DNA from 2 places in the Streptomyces sp. NPDC005576 genome. Region 2 is predicted to be linked to the other one. Evidence: riboswitches for the same ligand, from Rfam matches in the RefSeq annotation. Region 2 holds a riboswitch; the other holds the start of a gene.
The links. Region 2 has a riboswitch for S-adenosylmethionine ahead of ACFYPN_RS01435 (aminotransferase class V-fold PLP-dependent enzyme). Riboswitches for the same ligand answer to the same signal wherever they lie in the genome.

Region 1 (9,808 bases), on a different contig from region 2:
GACCACCGTTGACGGCGATCTGCTTGAGCGGGGCCTCCAGCGCGAGCTTGACGGCGTTGGCACCAGTGGCCTCGTCGCCGGTCAGGTCGAGCTTGTCGAAGACGACGGACGCCTGGAGCAGAGCCACGCCACCACCGGCGACGATGCCCTCCTCGACGGCGGCCTTGGCGTTGCGCACCGCGTCCTCGATGCGGTGCTTGCGCTCCTTGAGCTCGACCTCCGTGGCGGCACCGGCCTTGATGACGGCCACGCCGCCGGCCAGCTTCGCCAGACGCTCCTGGAGCTTCTCGCGGTCGTAGTCCGAGTCGGAGTTCTCGATCTCGGCACGGATCTGCTTGACGCGACCCTGGACCTGGTCGCTCTCGCCGGCTCCGTCGACGATCGTGGTCTCGTCCTTGGTGATGACGACCTTGCGCGCGGAGCCGAGCAGGTCGAGACCCGCGTTCTCCAGCTTGAGGCCGACCTCCTCGGAGATGACGGTGCCACCGGTGAGGATGGCGATGTCACCGAGCATGGCCTTGCGGCGGTCACCGAAGCCCGGAGCCTTGACGGCGACGGACTTGAAGGTGCCACGGATCTTGTTGACGACCAGGGTCGACAGGGCCTCGCCCTCGACGTCCTCGGCGATGATCAGCAGCGGCTTGCCCGACTGCATGACCTTCTCCAGCAGCGGAAGGAGGTCCTTCACGTTGGAGATCTTCGAGTTGACGATGAGGATGTACGGGTCGTCGAAGGACGTCTCCATACGCTCCATGTCGGTCGCGAAGTACGCCGAGATGTAGCCCTTGTCGAAGCGCATGCCCTCGGTGAGTTCCAGCTCCAGACCGAAGGTCTGGGACTCCTCGACGGTGATGACGCCTTCCTTGCCGACCTTGTCCATCGCCTCGGCGATCTTGGCGCCGATCTCGGTGTCGGCGGCGGAGATGGAGGCGGTCGAAGCGATCTGCTCCTTGGTCTCCACGTCCTTGGCCTGCTCCAGCAGAGCGGCGGAGACGGCCTCGACGGCCTTCTCGATGCCCCGCTTGAGGGCCATCGGGTTGGCACCGGCGGCGACGTTGCGCAGACCCTCGCGGACGAGTGCCTGGGCCAGAACGGTGGCGGTGGTCGTACCGTCGCCGGCGACGTCGTCCGTCTTCTTGGCGACCTCCTTGACCAGCTCCGCACCGATCTTCTCGTACGGGTCCTCGAGCTCGATCTCCTTGGCGATGGAAACACCATCGTTGGTGATCGTGGGCGCGCCCCACTTCTTCTCGAGGACGACGTTACGGCCCTTCGGGCCGAGGGTGACCTTGACGGCGTCTGCGAGCTGGTTCATCCCGCGCTCGAGACCGCGCCGCGCCTCTTCGTTGAACGCGATGATCTTAGCCATGTGAAGTGGTCCTCCCGGACGGGGTGGATTGCTCCGGACCGAGAGGCGCCCGCGACGGACGGCCTGCGTGCCCGACGGTTCCTTGCCCCGCCGCGCCTGCGGGCCTCACCGGCCCGGTCCAAGTTTCTGTCACTCTCACCTGGAGAGTGCTAACGCCAATGATTAGCACTCGACCCCTGCGAGTGCAAGCGTCTCCCTCGTCCTGGGGACAAGCTTCGGACACCGTACGGGCGGCCCACGGGCCCTCACAGCCCTGTCCTGGCACGGAGGAACGCGCACGCACGCAGGGCCCGCACCCCTGGGGGTACGGGCCCTGCGTGGTGGAGAAACGTCGTTGCCGACCGCGTCCGATCTCAGCCCACGGCGAGCTTGACCATGTCCGCCTGCGGCCCCTTCTGGCCTTGCGAGATCTCGAATTCAACTCGCTGACCCTCTTCGAGGGTGCGGTATCCGTCCATCTGGATCGCGCTGTAGTGGACGAAAACATCCGCACCACCGTCGACCGCGATGAAGCCGTACCCCTTCTCCGCGTTGAACCACTTGACGGTGCCCTGAGCCATGCCTAACTCCCCTATTTCTGGCCCCTGCACAGGACCGCACTTCGCGGACCCGGGTCAGACCTCACACCCTCCGACAGGAGAGGGTGCGTGCGCCGGAACGCTCGACCGCGGCCGAATGTATCTGCCCAACTGCCCTCTGCAACAGGTCAATCGGACGGAAAATCTGGACGCGACGGAACGCCCGAACATGAGGATTTACTGAGAATTTTGGGCAAGTCGGTCCAGACAAAGGCCACTTAAGGCACAGAGGGCATCCGGACTTTGGCTGCTTCTAGTCGCGCAGCGGCTCGATCTCGCACATGCTCGACGCGAGCGGCGGAGGGGGCTTCCCCAACTGTACCGCGCTCAACCCTACGGAATTGCCCCCTCCGCATCGTACGCGAAGGGGGCAACGGTGCTCCGGAGAAAGGCCGTCCGGTCCTGTCCGGTCAGCAGCCGCCGGCGACGGCGGGGATGATCGAGACGCCTGCGCCGTCCGGGGTGGCCGCCTGGAGGCCGCCCTCGAAGCGGACGTCGTCGTCGTTGACGTACACGTTGACGAAGCGGCGCAGCTTGCCCTGGTCGTCCAGGACGCGCGCGGCGATGCCCGGGTGGTCATTCTCCAGGGACTCGATGACCTCGGAGAGGACGGTGCCCTCGGCGGAGACCTCGGCCTGGCCGCCGGTGTACGTGCGCAGGATGGTGGGGATGCGGACCTTGACGCTCATGGGGAGTGCCTTCCTCGGTTCTGGAGTGGTCAGTGGGCCGCGAGGCCCGCGTCGCGGAACGCGTCCAGGCTCGGGCGGATGGTCGCCGTCAGGCCGGTGGTCGGGGAGACCGCGTCCAGGGTCTTGAGGCCGTCGCCGGTGTTCAGGACGACGGTGGTGAGCGTCGGGTCCAGCAGACCGGCCTCGATCAGCTTCTGCGTCACGCCGACGGTCACGCCGCCCGCGGTCTCCGCGAAGATGCCCTCGGTGCGGGCCAGGAGCTTGATCGCGTCGACGATCTGCTCGTCGTTGACGTCCTCCACCGCGCCACCGGTGCGGCGGGCGATGTCCAGGACGTACGGGCCGTCGGCCGGGTTGCCGATCGCGAGGGACTTGGCGATCGTGTTCGGCTTCTGCGGGCGGACCACGTCGTGACCGGCCTTGAAGGCGGTCGAGACCGGGGAGCAGCCCTCGGCCTGGGCGCCGAAGATCTTGTACGGCTTGTCCTCGACGAGACCGAGCTTGATCAGCTCCTGGAGCCCCTTGTCGATCTTGGTGAGCTGGGATCCGGACGCGATCGGGATGACCAGCTGGTCGGGCAGCTGCCAGCCGAGCTGCTCGCAGATCTCGTACGCGAGCGTCTTGGAGCCCTCGCCGTAGTACGGGCGGAGGTTGACGTTGACGAAGCCCCAGCCCTCACCCAGCGGGTCGCCGATCAGCTCGGAGCAGAAGCGGTTGACGTCGTCGTAGTTGCCGTCGATGCCGATCAGCTCGCCGCCGTACACCGCGGCCATGACGACCTTGCCCTCTTCGAGGTCGTGCGGGATGAACACGCAGGAGCGGAAGCCGGCCCGCGCGGCGGCGGCACCGACCGCGCCGGCGAGGTTGCCGGTGGAGGAGCAGGAGAGGGTGGTGAAGTGGAAGGCGCGGGCGGCCTCGACGGCGATCGCGACGACGCGGTCCTTGAAGGAGTGCGTCGGGTTGCCGGAGTCGTCCTTGACGTACAGGGCGCCGGTGACGCCCAGCTCACGGGCGAGGTTGTCGGCCTTGACCAGCTTGGTGAAGCCGGGGTTGATGTTGGGCTTGTCGGCGACGTCGGCGGGGACCGGCAGCAGCGGCGCGTAGCGCCAGATGTTGTCCGGGCCCGCTTCGATGCGCTTCTTCAGCTCGTCCGGGGAGCCGCTCGGCAGGTCGTAGGCCACTTCGAGCGGCCCGAAACAGGACACGCAGGCGAAAATGGGGCCAAGTGCGAAGCGTTCACCGCATTCGCGGCAGGAGAGTGCGGTGGCGGGACCGAGGTCCACGGAAGTTCCGGAGCTCGCTGCGACAGTCTGAACAGCCATGATGGCGGAGGCCCTTTCTCCTCATCTTCCTTGCGACGCATTTCGCCGCAAGACGGAATTGGCACCTTCCCCACCGTGGCCTCGCGGCCGGCGGGAGGGTTGCCGGGACTTCAACGGGCCGTTCCCTCAGTCCCTCTGGATGAGCGCTATGGCACTGGACCGTGCGATCCAGGCGTTTGTCCGCCCTCTGACCCCGACATGCGAAGGCAGCGAACGTTGTTCAAGACTGTAACCGAAGCACCCGACGGTTGAAGCAGTCGTCCGAACCGCGAGATGGATCACACACAGGGAGTATCGCCCGTGCTGGAAGAGGTCGACAGCTGGCTGGACCGCCGTTCCTGGGCCGCCTCCGACCGTCCCTTGGGGCGGCTGCTGGCCGCCCGGGACCGGGACCCGCGGGGCACCTCCGTGAGCGTCGTCCTGCCCGCGCTGAACGAGCAGGCGACGGTCGGCGACATCGTCCGCACCATCCGCCGCGAGCTGATGGAGAAGGTCCCGCTGGTCGACGAAGTGGTGGTGATCGACTCCGGTTCCACCGACGCCACCTCCGCCGTCGCCCGCGCGGCCGGAGCCCGGGTGGTGCACCGCGACGAGATACTCCCGCGGATACCCGCCGTCCCCGGCAAGGGCGAGGTGCTCTGGCGGTCGCTCTTCGTGACCAGCGGCGAGATCGTCTGCTTCGTCGACGCCGACCTCAAGGACTTCTCCGCCGACTTCGTCTCCGGCACCATCGGCCCGCTCCTCACCGACCCGGGCATCCAGTTCGTCAAGGCGATGTACGACCGGCCGCTGGAGACGGCGGACGGCCAGGTCCCCTCCGGAACCCCCGCGCAGGGCGGCCGCGTCACCGAACTGGTCGCACGCCCCTTGCTCAATCTGCACTGGCCGAAACTCGCCGGATTCGTCCAGCCGCTGGGCGGCGAGTACGCCGTCCGTCGCCGGCTCCTGGAACAGCTGCCCTTCCCGGTCGGATACGGCGTGGAGCTCGGCCTCCTCGTGGACGCGCTGCACGCCGTGGGCCTCGATGCGCTGGCCCAGGTGGACGTCGGGGTCCGCCGCCACCGCCACCAGGACGGGCAGGCACTCGGGCGGATGGCCGCCACGATCTACCGGACCGCGCAGCTGCGGCTCTCCCGAGGGCATCTCGTGCGTCCGGTGCTGACCCAGTTCGAACGGGACGAGAACGGTTTCCAGCCACGCACCTATGCGGTGGACACCGAGGAACGGCCGCCGGCCCAGGAGATCGCCGAGTACACGGACCGGCGCGCCGCGTAGGCAGCGTTTCGAAAGTCCCGCTCGGGATCTCGAACACGTTTGGGGGGTTACGTATCGGGCTAGGTTCCGCTACATGGTCTCCGAGCACGCTGCCCAGGTTCTCGTCGCGTCCAACCGCGGCCCCGTTTCGTACACCCTCAACGAGGACGGTTCCCTCGACGCGCGCCGAGGTGGGGGCGGGCTCGTCTCCGGGCTGAGCGCGGTGGACGACAAGGTCTGGGTCTGCGCCGCGCTCAGTGACGGTGACCGCGAGGCGGTCCGGCGCGGGGTCGGCGAAGAGGGCGTCCGGATGCTCGACATCGACGCCGCCGTGCACGCCGACGCGTACAACGGCATCGCCAACTCCGTGCTCTGGTTCGTCCACCACCTGCTCTACCAGACGCCGGTGGAGCCGGTCTTCGACGACGAGTTCCGGCGCCAGTGGGCCGCGTACGAGACGTACAACCGGGCCTTCGCCGAGGCACTGGCCGAGGAGGCGGGCGAGGGCGCCGCCGTGCTGGTGCAGGACTACCACCTCGCACTGGTCCCCGGGATGCTCCGCGAGCTCCGCCCCGACCTGCGCATCGGCCACTTCTCGCACACCCCGTGGGCGCCGGTGGACTACTTCCGACTGCTGCCGGACGACATCGGCGAGCAGCTGCTGCGCGGCATCCTCGGTGCCGACCGGGCGGCGTTCCTCACCCGCCGCTGGGCGGACGCGTTCATCGGCTGCTGCACCGAGATCCTCGGCGGCACGAGCGGCACGCGCATCGGGGTGCACGGGCTCGGCGCGGACGGCGACTTCCTGCTCGCCCGCTCGCACGAGGCGGACGTGGACGAGCGGATGGCCGCGCTGCGCAAGGAGATCGGCGGCGACGGCAGCCGGAAGACGATCGTCCGGGTGGACCGGACCGAGCTGTCCAAGAACATCGTGCGCGGGCTGCACGCCTTCCGCACCCTCCTCGACAACCACCCCGAGTGGCGCGACCGCGTCGTGCACGTCGCCTTCGCCTACCCCTCCCGCCAGGACCTCGCCGTCTACCGCGAGTACACGGCGTCCGTGCGGGAGCTGGCCGACGAGATCAACAAGGCGTACGGCTCCGACACGTGGACCCCGGTCGTCCTGCACGTGCGGGACGACTTCGCCCGCTCGCTCGCCGCCTACCGGCTGGCCGACGTGGCGCTGGTCAACCCCATCCGGGACGGCATGAACCTGGTCGCCAAGGAGGTCCCGGTCGTCTCCGACCACGGGGTCGCGCTGGTGCTGTCCCGCGAGGCCGGGGCGTACGAGGAGCTGGGCGCCGACTCGCTGGTGGTCAACCCGTACGACGTCAGCGCGACGGCCGAGGCGCTGCACGAGGCACTGAGCATGGACGATGCGGAGCGCGCCGACCGGTCGGCGCGGCTCGCGGAGGCCGCGACCGCGCTGCCGCCGCAGGCGTGGTTCCTCCAGCAGCTGGAGGCACTGCGGGAGGGGTGAGGTCCGCCCCGCCCTCGGACGCTCCCCGCCCCCGGACGCTTCCCGGCGTCAGACGCTCCTCGCTCTCAGGCGCTCTTCGCTCTCAGACGGTGTCGGCCACGGCCGCCAGCAGCGCGGCGACGTCCGCCGGGCCCGGCACGATCACGTCGGCCCGGCCGGCCAGCTCGGGAACCTCGGTGCCCCCGCTGCACACCAGGAGGCCCGGCACCCGCTCCGGACCGCCGGAACGCAGCTTCTCCACCGCCACGAAGGCGGCGATGTCGCCGAGGTCGTCGCCCGCGTAGAGCAGCGACCCGGCCCCCACCTCGGCCGCGTACGCGGTGAGCGCGACGCCCTTGTCGACCCCGGGCGGGCGCAGCTCCAGGACCTGGCGGCCCGGCTCGACGATCAGCCCGTGACGCGCGGCGAGCCCGCCGAGGGGCTCCCGCAGCAGCTCGAAGGCGGCCTGCGGATCGGCGGCGCGGCGGGTGTGGACGGCGATCGCCTGCCCCTTCTCCTCGACCCAGGTACCGCTCAGCGCCTCGGGCCCGTCGAGCAGGGCGGGCAGCTCCGCGCGGACGGCGGCGAGGCCGGGGTGCGGCGGCGGGGCAGCCACCTCGCCGGAGGCGGCGTCCCAGCGCTCGGCGCCGTAATGGCCGAGGACCACCAGGTGCTCCAGGCCGGGGACCCCGGCGAACCCGCCGTGCGCGACCGCGACGGCGGCCGGGCGGCCGGTGATCACGACGACGGACGCGATCTTCGGCGCGAGCGCGGCGAGCGCGGGCAGCACGTCGGCGTGGGCCCGCGCCTGCTCGGGGTCGGCGACGATCTCGGCGAGGGTGCCGTCGAAGTCGAGCGCCACCACGGCCCGGTCCGGGCGGGCCAGGAGCGCGGCGAGCCCTTCACGGCCCGCTTCGGTGGTCGGAGTCGGCAGGTGGTCCAGGTGGGTGCCCATGCTCCGACATTAGCGAGGGACGGGTTCGTGTGCCGAGACCGCACCCCCCGCAGACCGAGGGGCGGGGGCCCGGCGCGCGCCCCGTACGCTCGGGAAGGAGGGAGCGCGGGACAGCAGCAAGGAGCGAGACCCATGGACGACCCCATCGAGCAGGTCGAGTACGAGCAGATGCTGCTCAGCCGACACATCTTCCTGCGCACCGCCAACGGGCGGCGCAAGGACGACGTGCTGGAGCGGAGCGCGTACGTCCTGCTCAGCCGCATCCGCGTGCAGGGGCCCATGTCCATCAAGGAGCTGAGCGACGCCTTCGGGCTCGACTCGTCCACCCTCAACCGGCAGACGGCCGCGGCGATGCAGGCCGGGTTGGTGGAGCGCATCCCGGACCCCTCCGGCGGGATGGCCCGCAAGTTCCGGATCACGGCGGAAGGCGCGCAGCGGCTCGACCTGGAGCGCGAGAAGAACGCGAGCGGGCTCGGCCTCGTGCTGGAGAAGTGGTCCCAGAAGGACGTGGAGACGTTCGCCGGCTACCTCAAGCGGTTCAACACCGACATCGAGCGCCTGTCGGGACGGCCCTGGCCGCGACCGTAGGGGAGCCGGGGGCGCTCTCTCCGCTCCGGTCCGGGTCGGGCGGGTCGCTCGTGCGGGTCGCTCGTCCAGGTCGCTCGTGCGGGTCGCTCGTGCGGGTGAGCCGGGGGCGCGGCGGCCCCTCCTCAGCGCCGGTGTCGCTTGGCGTCCCGCACGCGGCGCAGGCGGTTGACCGTCACGGGGTCCGCCTCCAGGGCGCGGCGGTCCTCGATCAGGGCGTTCACCAGTTGGTAGTACCGGACCGGGGAGAGGCCCAGTTCCTCGCGGATGGCGCGTTCCTTCGCGCCGGGACTCGCCCAGGACCGCCGTTCGAGGGCGAGCAGCGCACGGTCCCGGGCAGAGAGCGCTCCCCCGCTTGCGGCCGCATCGGGGCTGGTGGCGGGGGTTTCCTCTGAGCCGGGGGTTCCGTTTCCGTTCTCGGGGGCGGTCATGCCGACCAACGTAACGCGCGCCCCGGACAGTGCCACCCGGGCGTCCCACCGGTTGGGGATTTTTGTATGCACAGGAAACAAAGCGGAATAGTGGACTAGACCTTTTGAGGCCGGGAGGCGAAACTGTCCCCCGTGAGACATGTCATCGCCCTCGATGTGGGCGGCACGGGAATGAAGGCCGCGCTGGTCGGAGCCGACGGCACCCTCCTGCACGAGGAGCGACGGGCCACCGGACGGGAGCGCGGTCCCGACGCGGTGGTGGAGACCATCCTCGGGTTCGCCACCGATCTGCGGGCGTACGGCGAGAAGCACTTCGGGGAGCCGGCCGTCGCCGCCGGCGTGGCCGTTCCGGGCATCGTGGACGTCGAGCGGGGGATCGCTGTCTACGCCTCCAACCTCGGCTGGCGCGACCTGCCGCTGCGCGACCTGCTCGCCGAACGGCTCGGCTCCGTCCCCGTCGCGCTCGGCCACGACGTCCGCACCGGAGGGCTGGCCGAGGGCCGCGGCGGGGCCGGACGCGGTGCCGACCGCTTCCTCTTCGTCGCCCTCGGCACCGGCATCGCCGGCGCCATCGGCATCGACGGGGTCGTCGAGGCGGGCGCGCACGGCAGCGCGGGGGAGATAGGGCACGTCGTGGTCCGGCCGGACGGCCCCGAGTGCGGCTGCGGACAGCGCGGCTGCCTGGAGATGCTCGCCTCCGCGGCCGCCGTCACCCGCGCCTGGGCCGCCGCCTGCGGCGACCCCTCCCAGGACGCGGCGGACTGCGCGCGGGCCGTCGAGGCGGGCGATCCGGCCGCCCTGAGCGTCTGGGCGGACGCCGTCGACGCACTCGCCGCCGGGCTGGTCACCGCGATCACCCTGCTGGACCCGCGCACGCTCATCATCGGTGGCGGTCTCGCCGAGGCGGGGGAAACCTTGTTCACACCACTGCGTGCGGCCGTCGAGGACCGCATCACGTTCCAGACGCTGCCCCACATCGTCCCCGCGGCCCTCGGGGACACCGCCGGATGCCTGGGCGCGGGGCTGCTCGCCTGGGATCTACTCGCCACGGAGGTATCCGTCTGATGGCCGGACGCGCACACAGCACAGTTCTCACCGGTGCCCGGGTCGTACGGCCCGGTGGCACCGAGGAGAGCGGCCGGTTGGCCGTCGAGGGCACGCGGATC
Region 2 (9,808 bases):
GGCGTACGCCTCGACGCTGAACATCAGCTTCGACGTCCGCGGTGGTCTGCTCGTGCGGCAGATCCACCACTGGGCCGCGCTGATCTTCCTGGCCGCGATGTTCGTGCACATGATGCGCGTGTTCTTCACGGGCGCGTTCCGCAAGCCGCGCGAGGTCAACTGGCTCTTCGGGTTCCTGCTGTTCGTGCTGGGCATGTTCACCGGCTTCACCGGCTACTCGCTCCCGGACGACCTGCTCTCCGGTACGGGTGTCCGCTTCATGCAGGGCGCGATCCTGTCCGTGCCGCTCGTCGGCACGTACCTCGCGTACTTCCTGTTCGGCGGGAACTTCCCCGGCGGCGACTTCGTGGCCCGGTTCTACTCGATCCACATCCTGCTGCTCCCGGGCATCATGATGGGCCTGCTGGTGGCCCACCTGATCCTGGTCTTCTACCACAAGCACACGCAGTTCGCGGGCCCCGGCCGTACGAACAAGAACGTCGTGGGCATGCCGCTGCTGCCGGTCTACATGGCAAAGGCCGGAGGGTTCTTCTTCCTGGTCTTCGGTGTCATCTCGGTCGTCGCGGCCATCGCCTCGATCAACCCGATCTGGGCCATCGGCCCGTACCGGCCGGACCAGGTGTCCACCGGCGCGCAGCCCGACTGGTACATGGGCTTCTCCGAAGGCCTGATCCGTGTCATGCCCGGCTGGGAGATCAACCTCTGGGGTCACACGCTCGTCCTGGGCGTCTTCATCCCGCTGGTCATCTTCCCGCTGGTGCTGGCGGCGATCGCGGTCTACCCGTTCATCGAGTCCTGGGTCACCGGCGACAAGCGTGAGCACCACATCCTGGACCGGCCGCGCAACGCGCCGACCCGGACCGGTTTCGGTGTCGCCTGGCTCAGCTGGTACCTCATCCTGCTCGTCGGCGGCGGCAACGACCTGTGGGCCACGCACTTCCACCTGTCGATCAACGCGATCACCTGGTTCGTGCGCGTCGGCTTCTTCGTGGTGCCGGTCATCGTGTTCATCGCCACCAAGCGGATCTGCCTCGGCCTCCAGCGCCGCGACAGGGACAAGGTGCTGCACGGACGCGAGTCCGGTCTCATCAAGCGCCTGCCGCACGGTGAGTTCGTGGAGGTGCACGAGCCGCTCAGCCCGGGCCACCTGCACACCCTCACCGCGCACCAGCAGTACACGCCGCTCGAGATCGGCCCGACGGTCGACGAGAACGGTGTCGAGCGCAAGGTCTCGGCCCTCACCAAGCTGCGCGCCAAGCTCAGCAAGGGCTTCTACGGCGAGCACAACCAGATCGCCAAGCCCACTGCCGAGGAGTACAAGGAGATCACCAGCGGCCACGGTCACCACTGATCGCTTGAACTGATCGCCACAGCGAGAGCCCCGTCCATTCGCCGGACGGGGCTCTTCGCCGTCCGCGTGCCCCGATAAGGTGATCGGGCACCCCCTTTCCGGCTGTGGATTCTTGGAGCGGACCATGAACGTGGCGACCCCGAACGGCGGCGACAGCGCGGCGGACCGTTCCTGGTCCGGCGTGCTGACGCCCCTGCTGCGCGGCGAGGACCTCGCCGCGGACGACACCGCCTGGGCCATGGACCGGATCATGAGCGGGGACGCCACCGACGCGCAGATCGCGGGCTTCGCCGTCGCGCTGCGCGCCAAGGGTGAGACGGTCGCCGAGGTGAGCGGCCTGGTGCGCGCGATGTACGCGCACGCCCGCACCATCGAGGTGCCCGGTCCCTCGGTCGACATCGTCGGCACCGGGGGTGACCTCGCGAAGACGGTCAACATCTCCACGATGTCCGCGATCGTGATCGCCGGCACGGGGGCCAAGGTCGTCAAGCACGGCAACCGGTCCGCCTCCTCCGCCAGCGGCGCCTCCGACGTCCTGGAGAAGCTCGGCGTCAACCTGGAGCTGACTCCGCAGCGGGTCGCCGAGGTGGCGGCGGAGGCGGGCATCACCTTCTGCTTCGCGGTGAAGTTCCACCCGGCCCTGCGGTACGCGGCCAAGGCCCGCAAGGAACTGGGCACCCAGACCACCTTCAACATCCTCGGCCCGCTCACCAACCCCGCCCACGTCCGCGCCCAGGCCGTCGGGGTCGCCGACCTCCGGATGGCACCCATCGTGGCCGGCGTCCTCGCCGAGCGCGGCAACTCCGCGCTCGTCTTCCGCGGCGACGACGGGCTCGACGAACTGACCACCACCGCGACCTCCCGGGTCTGGGTGGTCCGGGACGGCGAGGTGCGCGAGCATGCCTTCGACCCGCGCCACGTCGGGCTGGAACTGGTGCCGGTCGAGGCCCTGCGCGGCGCCGACCCCTCGTACAACGCGGATGTCGCCCGCCGGGTGCTGGACGGCGAGAAGGGTGCCGTGCGCGACGCGGTGCTGCTGAACACGGCGGCGGCGCTCGTGGCGCTCGACCCGGGGGAGGGCACCCTCACCGAGCAGATCGGCGCCAAGATCGCCGCCGCCGCCGAGTCCGTCGACTCCGGGGCCGCGCACCGCGCGCTGGAGCGCTGGGTGGCGGCCAGCAACGCCTGACCCACCGCCGTACGCGCGCACGAGGGCACGGTCCGCATCGCGGAACGTGCCCTTGCGTTCACCGGCACGTGTGGCAAGATGCTGGCAGGTCATGAGTGACAGCGACTACGGCCCCGGCCCGCTGTCCGGCAACCCTCCGTCCGTGGCGGGGTGCCCCGGGTGAAGACCAGGCCGCAGGCAGCGAGGTCTGCGGCAAGCGCGGGCCCCTCGGCATCCTTGAATGCCAACCCCGGGGTCCTGGTCCCTAGGGAGCCTTCTGTGAGCAAGCGAATGCGATAGGGCGCACAGCCCTTCTCCGCACACCTCCATCTCTTCGCACTGCGCTGCCGCGTATCCGCCGGCGCGGTGAATTCGCCTGCGTGATCCGGGAGTTCGTCATGTCCGTGTCTTCTGCTGCCGTCAACACCCCCGCTGTTTCCGTCGAATCCGACGCGGAGACCGCCCCGCTGCCGGTTCTCGGCAAGGACGTCACCGTCCCGCTCGTCACCGGCGGCGAAGTCACCTACGCGGCACTCGACTACGCGGCCAGCGCCCCTGCGCTCCAGCGGGTCTGGGACGACGTCGCGGCCTACGCGCCGTACTACGGCAGCGTGCACCGCGGCGCGGGATACCTCTCGCAGCTCTCCACCGACCTCTTCGAGAACAGCCGCGCCACCGTCGCGGAGTTCCTCGGCTGCCGCCCCGACGACCAGGTGATCTTCACCCGCTCGACCACCGACTCCCTCAACCTGCTCGCAGCCGTGATCCCGGCCGACTGCGAGGTGTTCGTGTACGAGACCGAGCACCACGCCTCGCTGCTGCCCTGGCGCGACGCCCGGGTCACCTACCTCAACGCGCCGCGCACCCCGCAGCAGGCCGTCGAGACCCTGGAGCGCGCGCTCGCCGGACGCGACCCCCACGGCCCGGCCCTCGTCTGCGTCACCGGAGCCTCCAACGTCACCGGCGAGCTGTGGCCGGTCCGTGAACTGGCCGCCGCGGCCCACGCGCACGGGGCCCGCATCGTGCTGGACGCCGCCCAGCTCGCCCCGCACCACCCGGTGGACATCGCCGGGCTCGACGTCGACTGGGTCGCCTTCTCCGGCCACAAGCTCTACGCCCCCTTCGGCTCCGGCGTCCTCGCCGGCCGCGCCGACTGGCTCCAGGACTCCGAGCCCTACCTGGCCGGCGGCGGCGCGTCGAAGAAGGTCGCCCGGCGCACCGACGGCGGCGTGGACGTGGAGTGGCACACCACCGCCGCCCGCCACGAGGCAGGTTCGCCCAACGTCATCGGCGTCTACTCCATCGCCTCCGCCTGCAAGGCCCTGACCGAGGCCGGCTTCGACAAGCTGGTCGCCCGCGAGCAGCGGCTGGTGGCCCGGGTCCGCGCGGGCCTCGCCGAGGTGCCGGAGGTCAAGGTGCTCTCGCTCTTCGGCGATGACGCCCCGCGCGTCGGCGTCATCTCCTTCGTGGTGGAGGGCTGGAACAGCTCCCACTTCGCCGCCGCGCTCTCCGCCGAGTACGGCATCGGAGTCCGCGACGGCCTGTTCTGCGCCCACCCGCTGATCCGCACCCTGCTCGGCAGCGAACCGCAGGACCCGGGCGAGTGCGGCGCGCCGGAGGCCGAGCCGGGCGAGCGCTCCCTGAACGCCATCCGCGTCAGCTTCGGCGCCGGTACGCCGGACGAGCACGTGGACCGCTTCGTGCGCGCGGTCGGCGAGCTGGTGAGCGAGGGCGCCCAGTGGAAGTACCGCACCGAGGGCGGCCGTTGCGTCCCGGACCGGGGCGCCGCGCAGCTCTGACGCGGCTGCCGACAGCACGTCGGGCGGGTACGGGCGGCTGCCCGTACCCGCCCGACGTGCTGTGCGGAAGAGGTGGTTACGCGTCCAGGCCGATGGCGAACGCGGCTTCCAGGTCGTGCTGGGAGTACGTGCGGAAGGCCACGTGCGTGTCGGTGCCCTCCACACCCGGGATCTTGCTGATCCGGCCGGGGATGACCTCGGCGAGGTCGTCGTGCCGGGCCACCCGGACCATGGCGATCAGGTCGTACGTGCCCGTGACCGAGAAGACCTCGCTGACGCTGTCGAGCGCCGCGATGGACTCCGCGATCTCCGGAATCCGGTCGACGCTGGTTTTGATGAGCACGATCGCGGTGATCACGGCTGGCTTTCTCCCTCGGTGGCCGTGGCTGGTGCCTTCACTTTAGCCCCACGCCGGTGCGCCCCCCGGGCCAGGACGAACCCGGCGGCGAACCCGGCCACGTGGGCCAGATAGGCCACGCCCGGACCGCTCGCCGCGCTCCGGGCCGCCAGCCACTGGAGGGCGAACCAGAACAGGAGCACGATCCAGGCCGGGAAGCGGAGCGGCAGGAAGAGGAGGAACGGGAAGATGCTGGTGACCCGCGCCCGGGGGAAGAGGCGGAGGAACGCCCCGAGCACCGCCGAGATGGCCCCCGAGGCTCCGACCAGCGTCTGCTCGGAGCCGGAGTACGCCGCCGCGTAGACCACCAGGGTCAGGTAGCCGCAGCCCGTGTAGAAGAGGGCGAAGCCCAGGTGGCCCATCCGCTCCTCGGCCATGGCGCCGAACACGTGCAGGAAGAGCATGTTGCCCAGCAGGTGCAGCCAGCCGCCGTGCACGAAGAGGGCGGTGAACGGGGTGAGCCAGGCGTGGGCGGAGCCGCCCCACAACTCGGCGGGGATCACGCCCCACCGCTCGAAGTACCCGGCCTGGGCGGCGAGCAACGCGTCGGCGGTGCCGTAGGAGGGGCCGAAGCCGGAGACCGGGGAGGCGACGAAGACCAGGCAGCACACGGCGATGAGGCCGTACGTGACCGGCGCACCGCCCGCCGCCGCGGGGAGGCGGAGTCTCCGTACGGCGCCCGGCGGGCCCCCGTCACGCTGTTCGATCATGCACGGAGCATGACGTACCGGGACGGAACGGGCCGGGCCGCCTCGCCGTGCCGGTGGCGGGGCACGAGGCCGTAGGGTTGCCCCAGGACACCCGCAGTTCGACGGCGCACCGCGAGATCCTTGAGGCAGGACAGGACGGGGCTCGGTCCGGGACGGCACGAGGCCCGACGACGAAAGAGGACGGCACGATGACGACGGTTCCCCAGCCGACCGACGCGACCCGCTGGCGCTGCACGCTCTGCGGGAACCTCACTCGTTTCGACGTGACGCGGTCGTCGAAGGTGGTGGAGTACATCCACCTCGACCTGGCCGGTGAGGCCAGCGTCGAAGAGCGGGAGGTCGTCAGTGAGACGATCGAATCGGTGCGCTGCCGCTGGTGCAACGCGGTGGACCAGATCGAACTGGTGGACAGGCCAGGTGCCGACTCCTGACGGAGTCGCACCACAGACACGATGGGGTGACGGATGGTGGAGCAGCCGACCAACGGCGCTGATCCGGCCGATGGGGCCGACGGCGCCGTCGAGGCGCTCGACCGCCCGCTGCCCGAGGGAGTGCGGCGGCGGGTCGTCGCGCTGGTCTCGGACGCCTTCGGGGGTCTGACGGTCGGCGAGCTGCCCGCCCAGTTGCGGCAGTATGCCCGCTTCACCCCCACCCGGCGGGCCAAGTTCGCCGGAAACGCCATGGCCGCGGCCCTGGAGGGCGACGCGCGTTTCCGCGGGCGCATCGGCGAGCGGATCGCGGCGGCCCAGCCGGAGCTGGCCCGCGCCCTGGAGAGCGGCGCACCCCCGGCCGCCGCCGATCCGGTGGACGTCGCCGCCGCCGCCTACGTGCTGCGCCCCGTCGGCTGGGTCAAGCTGGTGCAGGCGGCCGGCGAGGAGGTCCAGCGGGCCAGTGCGGAGCGCGTCGACGACGAGACCCGGCGCGAGACGGAACGCCTGCGCGAGGAGCTGGCTCAGGCGCGCGGCCAGACGAAGGCCGACACCGAGCGGCTCCGCGCCGAACTCGACGCCGCCCGCAAGGAGTCCGAGTCGCTCCACCGCAAGCTGCGCAGCGCCCTCAGCGAGGTCAAGCGCCACGAGGCCGCGCTGCGCCGGGCCGCCGCGGAGGCGGACGCCGTACGCGCGGAGGCGGCGGCACAGGTCTCCCGTGCCGAAAGCGAGACCCGGCGGCTCAAGACCCGCCTGACGGAGGCCGAGACGGCCGTGGAGACGGGCCGCAGGGCCGCCCGCGAGGGCCGTTCGGTCGAGGACATGCGGCTGCGGCTGCTGCTGGACACCGTGCTCGACGCCGCCGCGGGGCTGCGCCGCGAACTCGCGCTGCCGCCCGCGACGTCCCGTCCCGCAGACGGGGTGGACGCGGTCGAGCCGGGCCGGATGTCGCCCAAGGACATCGCCGCGCGGGCGCTTTCGGAGACCGATCCGGCGTTGCTGGACCAGCTCCTGGCCCTGCCCCAGGCGCACCTGATCGTCGACGGCTACAACGTCACGAAGACCGGCTACCCGCAGATGCCCCTGGAGAAGCAGCGGTTGAGACTGCTGGGCGGCCTCTCGATGCTCGCCGCGCAGACCGGCGCCGAGATGACCTGCGTGTTCGACGGGGCGGAGCTCGCCGTGCCGGTGCTGCTCGCGCCGCCCCGCGGAGTCCGGGTGCTCTTCAGCAAGGCCGGGGTGACCGCCGACGAGCTGATCCGCCAACTGGCCCGTGCCGAACCCCAGGGACGCCCCCTCGTGGTGGTCTCCACCGACCGGGAGGTGGCGGACGGGGTGGCCAAGGTGGGTGCCAGGCCCGTCGCGTCCGCCTTGCTCCTGAAGCGGCTTTCGCGCGTCTGAGGGCTGTCCCGGTGTGGGCGGCATGCTGCGCTTCAGCTGCTTTTCGGCCGTAATCCGGAGTACGTACCGTCAACTTCCGGCCACACGCGGTGCGTCGACGGTGCGCGAGGGCCGAATGTGACGAAGATTTACCGACGAGGATTTGAACTGATCACAGCTTGGTCACTAGGGTCGGGCCTCGAACCTTCGCACGGTTGATCACTCATTCGGGGTGACGGCGAAGGAACCGCCGAGTCCGTGACGTACGGAGCCGGGTCGTTCCGGGTGCACTGCCCTCCGGTCTGGTAGGCGGCTCTGAGGAAGAAGGAGCTCGCCTTCGTGGCGTCCCACCGTCGACCCAAGCAGCCGAGCCGCGCTCGGGTGACCGTGCTCACCGCGACCGCCGCGGCCGCCGTCGCCCTGTCCGCCCAGGCCGCGCACGCCGACCCCAAGCCCACCAAGGCCGAGGTCAAGGAGAAGGTCGACAAGCTCTACGACGAGGCCGAGGCCGCCACCGAGAAGTACAACGGGGCCAAGGAGCAGCAGGAGAAGCTGAAGAAGGAGGTCGACGCCCTCCAGGACAAGGTCGCGCGCGAGCAGGCCGACCTCAACAGCCTCCGCGGCGAACTCGGTTCGATCGCCACCGCGCAGTACCGCTCCGGTGGCATCGACCCCTCCGTACAGCTCTTCCTCGCCTCGGACCCGGACAGCTTCCTCGACCAGGCTTCCGCGCTCGACCAGATGACGGCGAAGCAGACCGAGTCGCTGGAGAAGATCCAGGCCAAGCAGCGCACCCTCGCCCAGGAGCGCAAGGAGGCCGAAGGGAAGCTCTCCGAGCTCTCCGAGGTCCGCGACGCCCTCGGCGCGAACAAGAAGAAGTTCCAGAAGAAGCTCGCCGACGCGCAGGCCCTGCTGAACACCCTCACCACCGCCGAGCGTCAGAGGATGGCCGACCAGGACGCGCGCGCCAGCCGCTCCGCCGGTACCCGCGTCGACCTGGGCAACGAGGTCCCCGCCTCCGCCCTCGGCGCCGCCGCCCTCGCCAACGCCGCCACGCAGATCGGCAAGCCGTACGTCTCCGGCGGCACGGGCCCCAGCTCCTTCGACTGCTCGGGCCTCACGCAGTGGGCCTACGCCCAGGCCGGTGTGGCGATCACCCGCACCACGTACACGCAGATCAACCAGGGCACCCAGATCGGCCGCAGCTCGCTGAAGCCGGGCGACCTGGTGTTCTTCAACAACACCTCGCACGTCGCCCTGTACGCGGGAAACAACACGGTGCTGCACGCCCCGCACCCCGGTGCCTTCGTCCGCTACGAGTCGATGGACACCATCGGCAGCTTCCAGGTCGGCGTCCGCATCTGAGGCCCGCCCGGCCCTCGCCCGACGGAGCTCGCCCGACGCCCGAACGGGCGAATCGGTACACCCCCGCACGACGCCCCGCCCCGACGGAGACCGAGGTCACCGCCGGGGCGGAGTCATTTCGCCCCCGCGCGCGGCCCGCGCGGTCCTTGGCCGGGTGTGACCGGACGACTACTGTCTGTCTGCTGTGCGGCCTCCGTCCGTCGTCCCGCCCGTCCCGGGCGGCAGGGGGCCGCGTGCGCACGCGCGCAGCGGAAGGAGTACGACCCCCGTGGTGTCCCATCGCCGTCCCCACCAGTCCGGCCTCAACCGGGGTGTCCGCGCCACGGTCCTGACGGCGGCCGCGGCGAGCGCCGCCGCCGGTCTCACCGGGGCGCCCGCGAGCGCGGAGCCGGTGCACGACCGGGAGGCCACCCGGGCCCGTATCGACCAGCTGTACGGCGAGGCGGAGCGGGCGACCGAGGAGTACAACCGGGCCGGCGAGGAGACCGACCGCCTCCGCGACGAGGTCGGCCGGGCCCAGGAGGCCGCCGCCCGCACCCGGGCCGCCCTCAACGGGATGCGCGGGGACCTCGGCGCCCTCGCCGGGGCGCAGTACCGCGCCGGCTCCCTCGACCCCGCCCTGGCGCTGCTCTTCTCCTCGGACCCGGACACCTACCTCGACCGGGCCGCCACCCTCGACCGGCTCGGCGCCCGCCAGTCGCTCGCACTCGACAAGCTCCGCCGGACCCGCCAGAAGATGGACCAGATCCGCGCCGAGGCCGCGGACGACCTGCGGGACCTGGAACGCGGCCGGGCCGCCGTGGCCCGCCACAAGCGCACCGTCGAGTCGAAGCTGGCCGAGGCCCGCCGGCTGCTGGCCGCCCTTCCGCCCGAGGAGCGCGCCGCCTTCGGCGACGACGCGTCCCGCTCCGGCGGTCCCCCCGGCCCGGGCGGCGCCGACGGGCCGGCGGCACCGCCGATCGCCACCGAGGGCCTTCCCGGCTCGGCGAGGGCACTGGCAGCCCTGGCCGCCGCCCGGCAGGCCCTGGGGCGCCCGTACGTCTGGGGAGCCAACGGCCCGGGCAGCTTCGACTGCTCCGGACTCATGCAGTGGGCCTACGCCCGCGCGGGCGTCAGCCTGCCCCGCACCTCCCAGGCCCAGCGGTACGCCGGCCGCATGGTGCCGCTCTCCCAGGCGCTCCCCGGCGACCTCGTCGCCTACCGGGCGGAC

Region 1: another riboswitch for S-adenosylmethionine. It lies ahead of thrC (threonine synthase); the one in region 2 lies ahead of ACFYPN_RS01435 (aminotransferase class V-fold PLP-dependent enzyme).

Annotation. Positions count from the first base shown of each region.
Region 1 is NZ_JBIAJC010000015.1:38,693-48,500, forward strand. Features, by position in the region: gene groL (chaperonin GroEL) at 1-1,369, opposite strand, end outside; gene ACFYPN_RS25625 (cold-shock protein) at 1,723-1,929, opposite strand; gene ACFYPN_RS25630 (MoaD/ThiS family protein) at 2,358-2,636, opposite strand; gene thrC (threonine synthase) at 2,666-3,958, opposite strand; SAM riboswitch class I at 3,977-4,104, opposite strand; gene ACFYPN_RS25640 (glucosyl-3-phosphoglycerate synthase) at 4,259-5,233, shown strand; gene ACFYPN_RS25645 (trehalose-6-phosphate synthase) at 5,307-6,692, shown strand; gene otsB (trehalose-phosphatase) at 6,775-7,626, opposite strand; gene ACFYPN_RS25655 (MarR family transcriptional regulator) at 7,759-8,214, shown strand; gene ACFYPN_RS25660 (DUF3263 domain-containing protein) at 8,337-8,642, opposite strand; gene ACFYPN_RS25665 (ROK family protein) at 8,775-9,707, shown strand; gene nagA (N-acetylglucosamine-6-phosphate deacetylase) at 9,707-9,808, shown strand, end outside.
Region 2 is NZ_JBIAJC010000001.1:318,519-328,326, forward strand. Features, by position in the region: gene ACFYPN_RS01425 (cytochrome bc complex cytochrome b subunit) at 1-1,351, shown strand, start outside; gene trpD (anthranilate phosphoribosyltransferase) at 1,476-2,540, shown strand; SAM riboswitch class IV at 2,628-2,745, shown strand; gene ACFYPN_RS01435 (aminotransferase class V-fold PLP-dependent enzyme) at 2,918-4,318, shown strand; gene ACFYPN_RS01440 (Lrp/AsnC ligand binding domain-containing protein) at 4,395-4,676, opposite strand; gene ACFYPN_RS01445 (rhomboid family intramembrane serine protease) at 4,673-5,425, opposite strand; gene ACFYPN_RS01450 (hypothetical protein) at 5,614-5,856, shown strand; gene ACFYPN_RS01455 (NYN domain-containing protein) at 5,893-7,254, shown strand; gene ACFYPN_RS01460 (NlpC/P60 family protein) at 7,573-8,598, shown strand; gene ACFYPN_RS01465 (NlpC/P60 family protein) at 8,867-9,808, shown strand, end outside.